One region of the Paenibacillus sp. FSL R7-0333 genome, then DNA from elsewhere that is predicted to be linked to it. Evidence: a T-box and tRNA genes for the amino acid it is inferred to sense, from the RefSeq annotation. Region 1 holds a T-box; the other holds one or more tRNA genes.
What was found. A T-box is a leader RNA that pairs with one kind of tRNA and senses whether it is charged. The one in region 1 lies ahead of MKY86_RS24485 (arginine--tRNA ligase), so its partner is inferred to be a tRNA-Arg.

Region 1 (6,568 bases):
TTTTTGCACACAAAAATCTTGACAATCCGTAGAAAACGTGTGGCGAAGCCCCTTGAAAAAACGAGGAGGTTACGCCAATGAATGCTTATGCAAATTCGCTGAAAGACAGACTGACATCTCTCATCCGTGAGATGGCGGCTGCCCCCGCGCCTTACGTCAGAAACCCGGGAAAGGATTTTACCCGAACGAAAAAACTACCCTTTGAAATGGTTATGCAAACCCTGATCTTTATGGGCGGCAACAGCCTCTATAAGGAACTGTTGGAATCGCAGGGCTATGACGTTAACACCGCAACTTCTTCTGCTTTTGTTCAGCAAAGAAATAAAATTTTGCCGTCTGCGGTCGAATCTTTGTTTCACACCTTTACCGCGTCCCATACGGAATTCAAGGATTATCGAGGCTATCGATTATTGGCCATTGACGGTTCCGATCTGCATATTGCAACAGATCCTGCGGACCCGTTGACCTATTCTCAAAGTCAGCCCCACTCGAAAGGCTTTAACCTTCTGCACTTGAACGCTGCTTATGACCTCTGTAACCGGCTTTACGTGGACGCCATCCTTCAACCTCGAAAGCTGCGCAACGAAGGAAGGGCGCTGTCCACGATGGTGGATCGGTCCCCTATTCAGGGGAACGTCATTGTGTTGGCGGATCGAGGATTGGAAAGCTACAATACGTTCGCGCATCTGGAACGGAAAGGATGGAAGTACGTCATACGGGTCAAGGATTTGCATACGAATGGCATTCTTTCGGGCTTGCACTTGACCTTTGAAGGGGCGTTTGATCAGGAGATTCACCTGACGCTGACTAAAAAACGAACGAAAGCGTTCAGGGATCACCCCGAAATCTATAAAATTCTTCCGGCCACCTCTAGCTTTGATTTTCTGGACATGCAAAAGAACCTGTTTTACCCGATTTCCTTTCGGGTGGTTCGTTTCCTCCTGCCCAGTGGCGATTATGAAACCGTCATTACCAATCTACCGGCTGCTGAATTCTCACCGGATGAACTCCGGGAACTGTATCACCTGCGATGGGGGATTGAGACCTCTTTCCGGGCCTTAAAATACACCATCGGTCTGACCCATTTTCACGCAAAGAAGCAAGAGTCCATTACCCAAGAGATATTCGCAAGAATGATCCTCTACAATTTCGCTGAAATGATTACCTCGCACGTAGTCATTTCCCAAAAGGATAAACGGCACCTCTACCAAGTCAACTTCACGGTGGCCGTTCACGTCTGTAGACATTTCCTGCGCTCCAAGGGCGATGGACCCCCGCCTGATGTGGAAGCTTTGATTCGCAAAAATATTTTGCCGATTCGTCTCACCCGTCCTGGGCAAAGGAATACACGCAGAATACGTAGCAAATCCGCCATTAGCTTCGTCTACAGAGTAGCATAATTCGGTTCGCATGAACATTTTTTTAAGTGGATCTTCCATCCGCTTTGTTTGCTATGCGCTTTTTTCCTTCCTTACACCAAAAACAAACGGCATAGGACGTTTCCCCCATACCGTTTTGGATTCTCTTTATTAATTCCAAACTTATCTTTGAACTTATCTTAATGACATTGGTACAAGTGCACCTCATTACACAGGATGCACCCAGAAGTGGGCGGATGGAGAAGGGGGAGCCGTGCAAGCTGCACAGACCCGCATAGGTTCCTGCTCATTCATCCCATAGAGCAGGTATGTTCTTAAACGGATGTAGACTCAGCGCGTCTACATCCGCTCCGGCTTAGGCAGACCGAGTACGTCGAGCGCCTCGCCGAGCGTCTCGGTGAAGCTCCGGGTCAGCCACAGGCGGAAGGTAATGCGGGCTTCCTCGCCCTTGAGAATCGGACAAGCTGAGTAGAAGTTACTGAACAACGAGGCCAGGGAATAGGCATAGTTACAGATTGTATTCGGCGTAAGCTCCCGGCTTGCTGTGTAGAGTGTGTCTTGCCACAAGCTGAGCTGTCTCAGCAGGGCAAGCTCAGCCGCTTCAAGCTGCGCCGGGAACAGCGGCACCTCGCCAACGTCGGACTCGCCACCGCCGGACTCGCCACCGCCGAACTCGCCACCGCCGAACTCGCCACCGCCGAACTCGCCACCGCCGGACTCGCCACCGCCAGACTCGCTAGCGCCGAACTCGCCACCGCCGGACTCGCCACCGCCGGACTCGCCACCGCCGAACTCGCCACCGCCGAACTCGCCACCGCCAGACTCGCTAGCGTCGAACTCGCCCACATCAGACTCTCCAACGTCAGACTCGCTAGCGCCGGACTCGCTGACACCGCTCCCGCCACCCGCCGAAGCGGCCTTACTAAGCACGCGCTGCGCCCGGGCATAGGCGTACATCAGGTAGACGCCGGTGTTTCCGGAGATTTCCATCGCCTGCTTGAAGTCGAACACAATCTCGGTGCCCAGATTGAAGCGCAGCAGGTAGTAACGGATGGCAGCGGTGGCGATGAGCCGGCTGGACAGGCCGTTTTTGTCCGAACGGGTGGATTCAATCATGTCTTCCATGAGCCGGACCAGCTCGGTTACCTTAATGCCAATTCCCTGGCGCCCGGACATGGCGTAGGAGCTTTTGCCGCTGGAGGTATCAATGCCCAGCCCGGCCGCAGCAGCGGGACTCAGCGAGACCACCCCATAGCTGACATGATGCAGCGCGTCTGCCTGCGCACCGAATCCCAGTGCCTTGAGCGCCTGCTTGACCATCTGCTGCGGATATTCCTGCCGGTAATCGATGACGTTCACGACCTGGTCCGCCCGTCCAAAAGGCAGAACCTGTCCGCTCAAGCCGGTCGTCCACAGCCCGCTCTGAAATTCACTGTAGCTGAAGTCCTTCTCCAGCAGTCCGAACTTCCACAGATGATAGGCGATGTCCTTGGCAGTATAGGTCAGAATTCCGTTCGAACGCACCAGTACCTTATCCTTCTGATGCTCCTCCAGCGTGTCTGGTCTAGCGTCTTCAGCGGGTTGCTTCAGAATCCAGCAGCCTGCCAGCTTGCCTTCCGTCTCCTGCACGAAGATCTCCGTCTGCGACAGAAGCTCGAATGCCGAGGCCCAGAAGCCCTCCTTCAGAATGTTGCTCTCCCACACCAGCAGATCGTAGTCAATGCCGAACCCCCGCATCTCCTCTACATGCTCTCTCACGATCTGCCCGGCGACGAGTGTGCCAATCCAGGCGGTGTTGCCATGGCCCTCTTCCAGAGCGTGAAGAATCTCAGTCCGCTTCTGCACCATTTCCGGCTGCTGCGCGTACGTTTTGTTAATCTCGGCATAGATGTCCCAGCAGTAGTCTCCGAACCGGACATGGGCTCCCACCAGCGGAACATTCAGCAGGCCGGCTACGGTATCTGCCAGCTGATTGCCGAGATCATCGACATAGTTGTGTACCTCAACAGTATGGCCGGTCGCCCGCAGTACTCTCACCAGCGCGTCCCCGATACAGGAGTTTCTCAGGTGGCCGATATGCATACTTTTATTGGGGTTGACGGAGGTATGCTCGACGATCACCTTCGACCCTACTGTATGCTGAGGCAGAGTGAAATTCCCCTTCGCCCGTGCCCAGGCCTGCCAATCCAGATACATATTAATAAACCCCGGACCGGCAACCTCGGTTCTCAGCACCAGTCCGTGAACAGAGCCCGAAGCTTCGAGCTCAGCGACGATCAGCCCGGCGATGGCAAGCGGAGCTTTGCGCAAGTGGCGGGCCAGCTGCATGGCGATATTGCTTGAATAATCCCCGTGGTCAGCACTCGCCGGCTGCTCCAGGGCAACATTTACTTCAGCGATGGCGGGCACGCCCAGGGTTAGCGCGATTTTGTGAACAGACTGCTTCAGGCTTTCTTGGATTAGCTCACTTAGCATTGGCATGAATAACAACCTCCTGAATAAAATAACGACAAAAAAAGCCTTCATCTCCTAAGAGACGAGGCTTGTGCGCTCGCGGTACCACTCTTGTTGCTGAGCCTTGCGGTTCAGCCACCTTACAGGTTAACGGTCCTCGGCCGGGGCTTCCTACTACAAGGTTCAGAAGTCCATCTCACGGGTGCGCTTCATGGTTCTAATCTGTACCGGCTTCCACTTTCCCGGCTCGCTGGGGACTAGATATAAGACCATTACTCTCCCGGTCATCGATTGAATATGGATTTGTATCAGTATAGCGAATTTCTGAAAGAAAGCAAGAGCAGATTGCTGTGCAGCAGGAGTCCTCCGGTTAAGAATTACACGTCACTAGGCGCCCCTGTCAGATTCTTGATGTCCGTTGAACCATAAATCAGCAGCATAATTACAATGACCAGCAGGAGTCCGCCGGCAAATCCTTCTCCGTCAAAACTGTCCATAGCCCCGTTCCCTCACTTTCACTTCCGTATGTGTTCAGGTGTTTTCGGCTTTCTTTTTCAAAGCGGCCATGATCTCGTTCAGCGTCAGGCTGCTGTTGTCATCGAGGAAGCTGACCAGCTTATCGACGTTGTCACTACTTAGCTCGCTTAAGGTTTTATATTTGCCTACCAGACTGACGAACATCGACGCGTCCGTGTACATCTGGATAGAGTCTACTTTCAGCTTGCCGGTCAACAGAAGGGCAGCTACGGCAAATTCAAGCCCCTTAGGTGTCTGGGTTTTGGAGCTGGACGGTGTTTTTTTGGCGGCGGGCTTCTTTCCTTTTCCTGGAGGGGGCATGGGAGTCCCTTCTTCCGTTCGGCGTTCGTAGGGGAAGCGCAGCGTGGGCGGTATTCCTTAGTAAAAGATATGCGTCTCTGCAGATATTGGTGAATAGGCTAAGGCCTGTGTCCACACCGTTATACCAATACTTGAATATGAATATGTCGAGCGATTAAACTCAATCGCCGTGACTGAGTTTAGAGGCAGAAGGGAGGGAGCGGGATGGCGATATTATCAACAGGACCTATTGAGAATAATGCCGTTTCAGGAGTCAGACCTACACAGACTGTAACAGTAAGAATAGTGAAGCGGGATACGGCTGTCACTTCGGCTGTCAGCATTCAGGGTTATGTACTGGGAACGACAAGAACGCTGTATGTAAGTGAACTTATTAATGTTGCCCCTAATGAAGCGGTGACCAGAAGTTATTTTGCCGATCTGGATGCCTATGAATTTGTATTTACGACTGAAGAAGCAGATGAAGAGGAAATCGGAATTTCAGTATGGGGAAAAACATCATCCGGTCAGCTGGTGAATGCTCATCGTGTGGTTGCACATGAGCAACTAAACCCGGAAGTATAAATTCCCGTTAAAAATGATTATAAACAGGAGGACTGAACACAATGACCTTTTTATCCACGGGACCCATAGAAAATAATAGGGTTAACGGAGTGAGACCAACTACCCAGGTTACGGTAAGGATTGATAACCGCAGCGAAACTACTGCCTCAACAATAACAGTTAAAGGTTATTATTTGAGCGGCGGAGTGAGAAATCTGTATGTCAGCGAGGCGAATAATGTTAACCCGAATCAGTCGGTAACTAAAACCTATTATGCCGATCTGGACGCTTTTGAATTTACATTTGTGACATCTGTGACTGCGGATGACCCAATCCAGGTATCGGTCTGGGGCAAGAGCAGTACCGGTGCGCTGGTTACTGCTCACCGCCTGGTCTCAGAAGAATTGCTAGGGGAAGGTTCCGGCACTGCCGGAACCACCGGTCCGGCAGGAGCAACAGGTCCAGCAGGTCCAGCAGGTCCGGCAGGAGCAACAGGTCCTGCTGGTTCTGGCGGCGGAGATACCGGAGCAACCGGAGCTACAGGGGCCACAGGTCTGACTGGGGCTACAGGGGCTACAGGCAATCCGGGTGAGACCGGGGCTAAAGGAGCTACGGGCGCTGGAGGCGGAGCAGTCGGTGATACCGGTATGACCGGAGTTACAGGAGTAACAGGCGCAGGCGAAACTGGAGCGACCGGTGAGACCGGTATGACCGGAGCTACAGGCGTGACAGGTGTGACAGGTGCTGGTGAAACTGGAGCGACCGGTGAGACCGGTATGACAGGAATAACAGGGCCGACTGGTGTGACAGGAGCAGGTGAGACTGGAGCGACAGGCGAGACCGGCATGACAGGAATAACAGGGCCGACCGGTGTGACAGGAGCAGGTGAGACTGGGCCGACCGGCATGACCGGAGCTACAGGCTCAGGGGCAATTATCCCTTATGCATCCGGGATTCCTGCAGAAATGACGACTGTCGTGGGAGGAGTGAACAATACCTCCAGTCTGGTGGGCTTCGGCAACACCGTGACAGGTGTCGCAGGCGTGCCAGCCGGAACCATTGATCTGACTGGTTCGGCGGGCACAATGCTCAATGTTGCCTTCTCTGTGCCCCACGATGGCACCATAACTTCGCTGGCAGCTTATTTCAGCACATCGGATACAGTCGCACTCACAGGATCTACAATGACTGTAACGGCACAATTGTATCAATCGGTTACTCCGAATAATGCGTTCACCCCTATTACCGGAGCGTTGGTCACGTTAGCCCCTGCGTTGACAGGTCCTGTTACCCTAGGTACGATCAGCAGTGGATTAACTGCAGGGCTGTCAATACCGGTAACTGCCGGAACCCGT
Region 2 (6,568 bases), 1.8 Mb from region 1:
TTCCTGCGCGATGCGCTGGGGATGCCGCTCTCTTATGATAAAGCGGGGAAGACGTACACCATCGGGACAGGAACTGCTCAGACAAGGCTGACGATCAATGATTATGGCATTTCTGTTATGGTGAACAATTATTATGTCGGTGAAGGCAAGCAACTGAATAACCGGCTGTATGTTTCGTCTGAGCTGCTTAGCGATTACTTGGGCTACAAAGTAGACGGGAGCGCAGCAGCAGGACGGCTGAATGTTATGAAGAAAGTGCAGAATGCGGTAACCATCAAAACAGTGAGCTATGTGAAGGATCATAAGGATGCGCCTATCCGGCTGGATTATCCGCAGGTCAGCGGCCTGGCAAGTGCAGAAGCAGAGAAGGCAATCAATGATACGATTAAGCAGACCGTTCTGAACTATGCGAAGGATGCTGAAGATCAAATCTCCAAGCGGTCAAAGGATGACCGGCCCTATGAATTCGAAGGCGGTTATGTGGTCACGTATAACCAGGATGGCGTGCTCAGCCTAATCACCAATCAATACGGGTATACCGGCGGTGCCCATGGGATGACTTACCGCAATGCGTTCACCTTCTCGCTCAAAGACGGGAAACGTCTGTTGCTGGGCGATCTGTTCGGTGCCAACCCTAATTACAAGAAACAGCTCAATGCCAAGCTGGCCACCGAGATCAAAGCTAACGGAGGATATCTGGGCGGGTTCAATGGACTGAATACCGAGAAGTACTTCTATCTGAAAGATGGCAAAGCGGTGCTCTTCTTCCAGTTATACGAATACACGGCATATGCCGAGGGCTTCCCGGAATTCAACTTCAGCTTCAAGGAACTCCTGCCGGATGGAAGCAGTCCGTTCGCGGCGCTGAAATAATAAAATAATTATCCAGATGCCCTTGCATCTCCTCCGGGAGACGCAGGGGCATTCTTCATGCAAACCCTTCATCCACGGCCTAATCAGCCTGCCCTGCCGTTACCACTTCACCCGGATAGTCATAAGCTATAGAAGGCAAGCAGCTTATAACGGGGAGGGGAAGGTTATGGTCTATGCTTATACAGCGATCGGGGATTCACTTACAACCGGCTTCGGGGCGCTGCCCGGGAACGGCTTCGTCCCCGTCTACCGCCGGATGGCGGAAGGGAGGCTGGGTACACCAGTGGTGCCGGCGAATCTTGGCGTCAACGGTCTGACCACCGGGGGGCTGAAGCAACGGCTGAGAAGCTCGAATGTCTACCGGGCGGCGGTGAAGGATGCGCAGATCATTACGCTGTCCATTGGCGGCAACGACTTGATTAAGGCAGCCCGGGCAGCCGGGCCCCGGCCCGGTGAATTCCAGGGCTTACTGCAGCAGGCGCTTAGGGACTGCAAGCGTAACTACAGCGACATCATGGGCAGCCTGACACAGCTCAAAGCAGGTTCCCGCAGCCCCTACATCATCCGGATGGTAGGCCTGTATAATCCCTACCCTCAGGTGAATGAAGCAACAGAGTGGGTGCGCGAGTTCAACCGCTATGCAGCAGGCTACAGCAGCAATAACGTAGGGTTTGCTTCGGTATACCATGAATTTGCCGGTAATGAGCGGGGGCTGCTGTTCCTGGACCATATTCACCCGAACGGCAGAGGCTACCGCGTAATTGCAGGCAAGCTGGATGCCCTTGGGTACGGGAGCTTAAGGTAGGCAGCAATGGCTGGGCATAAGAAAGAGGCTGTAACGGGACCGGACCGGTCTGTTACAGCCTCTTTGTGTATTCATTGGAGCAGGTACTTATACGCCTGTGGGCAGAGTCTTCTCAATTACCTTGTCTACGATACCGTATTCAGCAGCGTCTGCAGCGCTCATGAAGTAGTCGCGGTCAGTATCCTTCTCGATCTTCTCCAGCGGCTGGCCTGTACGCTCGGACAAGATGCGGTTCAGCTTCTCACGCAGCTTGATGATGCGGCGGGCGCGGATCTCGATATCCGAAGCCTGCCCCTGAGCACCGCCTAGCGGCTGGTGAATCATGATTTCGCTGTTCGGCAGGGCGAAGCGCTTGCCCTTGGCGCCGGCATTCAGCAGGAACGCTCCCATGGAAGCGGCCATACCTACACAGATGGTGGACACATCCGGCTTAATGTATTGCATTGTATCGAAGATGGCCATACCCGCTGTGATGGAACCGCCTGGGCTGTTCACATACAGGTGAATATCCTTATCCGGGTCCTCGGCAGCCAGGAAGAGCATTTGTGCGATGATGGAATTGGCAACCACGTCATTAACCTCCGTTCCAAGGAAAATGATGCGGTCCTTCAGCAGGCGGGAATAGATGTCATAAGCGCGCTCACCGCGGTTGCTCTGTTCTACTACCATAGGAATATAACTCACGTGGAAAACCTCCTTGAAATTGGTGCTTCGAATGGGTTCATTTTTTACTGTTACCGTATTAACCACATGATAAACAAATTCAAACAAAAAGTCAAAGAAAGTCAAACTTACTTTCAAAAAAAAGAGCCCTCAAGCGGCTCATTGGTTAAATATAATATAATCGTCACTAAATTATGTACAAGCTTGAAAATAATGGCGCGCCCGCCAAGAATCGAACTTGGATCTCAGGCTTCGGAGGCCTACGTCATATCCATTGGACCACGGGCGCAACAGAAGTTATTATAATATATTTCTCGGATAAAAGCAATGCGTATTAGGCATCCTGCGCAAAAATAGTTTTCTCTGCCTCCATTAATAGAGCCGGAGATGCGCCTCCTGCCAGCGGGCTTCCGGACAAGCCCATGTATAAGATGAAAGCGGGCTGAGAATTATAGTCTCGGAACACTTGCACTTGGCGTCAGTTTTGGGTAGAATATGGGTGGGACTTAAAAAGTTAACCCGGGACATTTTGAGACCACGAACAAGGGATAAGAGAAAGACGAAGTTGCAGGAGTGAAAGCATGCGTAATCTATTGGAAATCCAAAAGCAGCTTCTGCCTGATCTCATGGAAACCCTTAAGAGACGGTATACGATTCTACATCAGATCATGCTGTCCGATATTATTGGGCGCAGGACGTTAGCCGCATCGCTTGATATGACCGAGCGGGTGCTGCGCGCCGAGACGGATCTTCTGAAATCGCAGGGGCTCATTGAGATCGAGAGCGTCGGTATGCGCATTAGCGATGCCGGTCGCAGACTGCTTGACCTGCTGGAGCCGGTCGCCAAGAGCCTATTCGGCCTGGATGATCTGGAAGAGAAAATTCGTACAACGTACGGTCTCACCAAAGTAATTGTGGTACCTGGCGATTGTGAGACATCGCCGTTCACCAAGCGTGAGCTGGGGCGCGCAGGCTCCAAGGCACTGCTCAGCGTACTGCGGAGTGACGATACGATTGCCGTCACAGGCGGATCAACGCTAGCCGAGATGGCCGATCAGTTGACCCCGCCGCTATCCCTTTCCTATAAGAACGCCTGGGTTGTTCCGGCGCGTGGAGGACTGGGAGAGAGCATGGAGATACAGGCCAACACCATTGCTTCAACCATGGCCAAACGGATTGGCGCCAATTACCGTCTGCTGCATGTGCCCGATCTGCTTAGCGGAGACGCATATGAGTCGCTTGCGCAGGACTCCAATATTGGAGAGATTGTACAAATTATCCGCAGATCGCGTATTATTGTACATGGAATAGGCGACGCCATTGAAATGACCCACCGCCGCAAGCTGGACTCCGGGACGATCTCAGAGATTCAGAGCGAGGGAGCCGTAGCCGAGTCCTTCGGATACTATTTCAATGAAAATGGCGAAGTGGTTCATACGATGCGGACCATGGGGCTGCGCCTGGAAGACATTATCCGTACGGAAGTCGTTATCGGTATTGCCGGTGGCAAACGCAAGGCGAAGGCCATTCATGCGATGCTGCGGTTTGGGCAAGAGGATATTCTCGTCATCGACGAGGCGGCGGCTGTTGAAATCGGCAAGGAAATCGACACACAGCTACAAAAGGCCCTATAGATTCCATTAAATGGGGCGCGCGCAAAGGGTTTATGCATTATACTTAACATTGTTGTCTTGACGAGCCTCACGGCCTGTCTTGAATAAATAAAACGAACTCTAGGAGGAACTATTCAATGAGTGTAAAAGTTGGTATTAACGGTTTTGGACGTATTGGACGCCTTGCATTCCGCCGTATTCAAAATGTAGAAGGTATCGAAGTGGTAGCAATCAATGACTTGACTGACGCTAAGATGCTTGCTCATTTGCTTAAATATGATACAACTCAAGGTAAATTCCAGGGAGACGTTGAAGTTCATGACGGATTCTTCAAAGTAAACGGTAAAGATGTTAAGGTTCTGGCGAACCGCAACCCTGAAGAACTTCCTTGGGGAGAGCTTGGCGTTGATATCGTTCTGGAATGTACTGGTTTCTTCACAACTAAAGAAGCCGCTGAGAAGCACCTTAAAGGCGGAGCTAAGAAAGTAGTTATTTCCGCTCCAGCTACAGGCGACATGAAAACTGTTGTGTACAACGTTAACGATGACATCCTTGACGGTTCCGAAACAGTAATCTCCGGCGCATCTTGCACAACGAACTGCCTGGCTCCAATGGCCAAAGTCCTGAACGACAAGTTCGGTATCATCGAAGGCCTGATGACTACGATCCACGCTTACACAGGTGACCAGAACACTCTTGATGCTCCACACGCAAAAGGCGATTTCAGACGCGCCCGCGCTGCTGCTGAGAACATCATTCCTAACACTACCGGTGCTGCTAAAGCCATCGGCCTGGTTATTCCAGAACTGAAGGGCAAGCTTGACGGTGCAGCACAACGTGTGCCTGTAGCTACAGGTTCCCTGACTGAGCTGGTTACTGTTCTGGATAAGAGCGTAACTGTTGAAGAAATCAATGCAGCCATGAAGGAAGCTTCTGACCCAGAAACTTACGGCTACACTGAAGACGAAATCGTATCTTCCGACATCAAGGGTATGACTTTCGGTTCCCTGTTCGATGCAACTCAGACTAAAGTACTGACTGTTGGCGACAAACAGCTGGTTAAAACTGTTGCTTGGTATGACAATGAAATGTCCTACACTGCACAGCTGGTTCGTACTTTGGAGAAATTCGCTAAGCTTGCTAAATAAGACCGATTTCATATAAGAAGTACAATAGAGCGGAAACAAGGAAAGTCTGTTTCCGCTCTTTCTAAATGAACTGGATTCGCGTGAAATGGCTTTGTGAAGGAACCAATTTTGGGTGTGGAGGAAATGTTAATCATGAACAAAAAAAGTGTCCGTGATGTAGAAGTAAAAGGCAAACGCGTATTCGTGCGTGTAGATTTCAATGTGCCAGTGGAAGACGGCAAGATCACTGATGATACCCGTATCCGCGAAACCCTTCCAACAATTAAATACCTGATTGAGAACGGTGCAAAGGTCATTCTGGCCAGCCATATGGGCCGTCCTAAAGGCGAATTCGTCGATTCCATGCGGTTGACTTCCGCTGCAGTCCGTTTGTCTGAATTGCTCGGCAAACCGGTAGCCAAGGCTGATGAGGCCATTGGTGAAGCTGTAAAAGCGAAAATCGCTGAACTGAACGATGGCGATGTGCTTGTGCTTGAGAATGTCCGTTTCTACAAAGGCGAAGAGAAGAATGATCCTGAACTGGCTAAGCAGTTCGCTGAACTGGCTGACCTGTTCGTTAATGACGCATTCGGCGCAGCTCACCGTGCCCATGCTTCGACAGAAGGAATCGCTCACTTCCTGCCGGCAGTATCCGGTCTTCTGATGGAGAAGGAATTGTCCGTTCTCGGCAAGGCGCTTTCTAACCCGGAACGTCCTTTCACTGCCATCATCGGCGGTTCCAAGGTGAAAGACAAGATTGACGTTATCGACAATCTGCTGAATCTGGCTGACAATGTACTGATTGGCGGCGGCCTCTCTTACACGTTCACCAAGGCTCAAGGTTACGAAATCGGTAAATCCCTGGTAGACAACGACAAGATTGATGCAGCGCTTGGATTCATCGAGAAGGCCAAGAAGCTGGGCAAGAACTTCGTGCTTCCGGTTGACGTTGTAGTCGCTGACAAGTTCGGTGCAGATGCCAACACTAAGATTGTAGATGCAACAGAGATTCCCGCAGACTGGGAAGGTCTGGACATCGGTCCTAAGACCCGTGAAATCTATGCCGATATTATCAAAAACTCCAAGCTGGTTGTATGGAATGGACCGATGGGCGTATTTGAAATCGACATCTTCGCTGAAGGTACCAAGGCTGTGGCTCAAGCTTGTGCTACTACCGAAGGCTACACTGTTATTGGCGGCGGCGATTCCGCTGCGGCTGCTGAGAAATTCCACCTCGCAGACCAGATGGATCACATCTCCACTGGCGGCGGCGCATCGCTCGAGTTCATGGAAGGTAAGGCTCTTCCAGGTGTAGAAGCACTGAACGACAAGTAATACCGAAGAGGGAGGCAATACATCACTATGAGTAGAACACCTATTATTGCAGGCAACTGGAAAATGTTCAAAACCGTTCCGGAAGCCGAAGGCTTCATCGCTGAAATCAAAGGCCAGGCGGAAGTGGCAGGCGTAGAGACTGTAATCTGCGC

Region 2: it has a tRNA-Arg gene. The T-box ahead of MKY86_RS24485 (arginine--tRNA ligase) is inferred to sense a tRNA for this amino acid. The anticodon was not compared.

What each region holds. Positions count from the first base shown of each region.
Region 1 is NZ_JBBOBZ010000001.1:5,799,699-5,806,266, reverse strand. Features, by position in the region: gene MKY86_RS24490 (IS4 family transposase) at 78-1,400, shown strand; gene MKY86_RS24485 (arginine--tRNA ligase) at 1,719-3,854, opposite strand; T-box leader at 3,909-4,130, opposite strand; gene MKY86_RS24480 (hypothetical protein) at 4,365-4,670, opposite strand; gene MKY86_RS24475 (hypothetical protein) at 4,875-5,234, shown strand; gene MKY86_RS24470 (exosporium glycoprotein BclB-related protein) at 5,276-6,568, shown strand, end outside.
Region 2 is NZ_JBBOBZ010000001.1:7,575,536-7,582,103, forward strand. Features, by position in the region: gene MKY86_RS32750 (PdaC/SigV domain-containing protein) at 1-873, shown strand, start outside; gene MKY86_RS32755 (GDSL-type esterase/lipase family protein) at 1,040-1,678, shown strand; gene clpP (ATP-dependent Clp endopeptidase proteolytic subunit ClpP) at 1,766-2,362, opposite strand; tRNA gene MKY86_RS32765 (tRNA-Arg) at 2,556-2,630, opposite strand; gene MKY86_RS32770 (sugar-binding transcriptional regulator) at 2,923-3,975, shown strand; gene gap (type I glyceraldehyde-3-phosphate dehydrogenase) at 4,092-5,102, shown strand; gene MKY86_RS32780 (phosphoglycerate kinase) at 5,235-6,416, shown strand; gene tpiA (triose-phosphate isomerase) at 6,444-6,568, shown strand, end outside.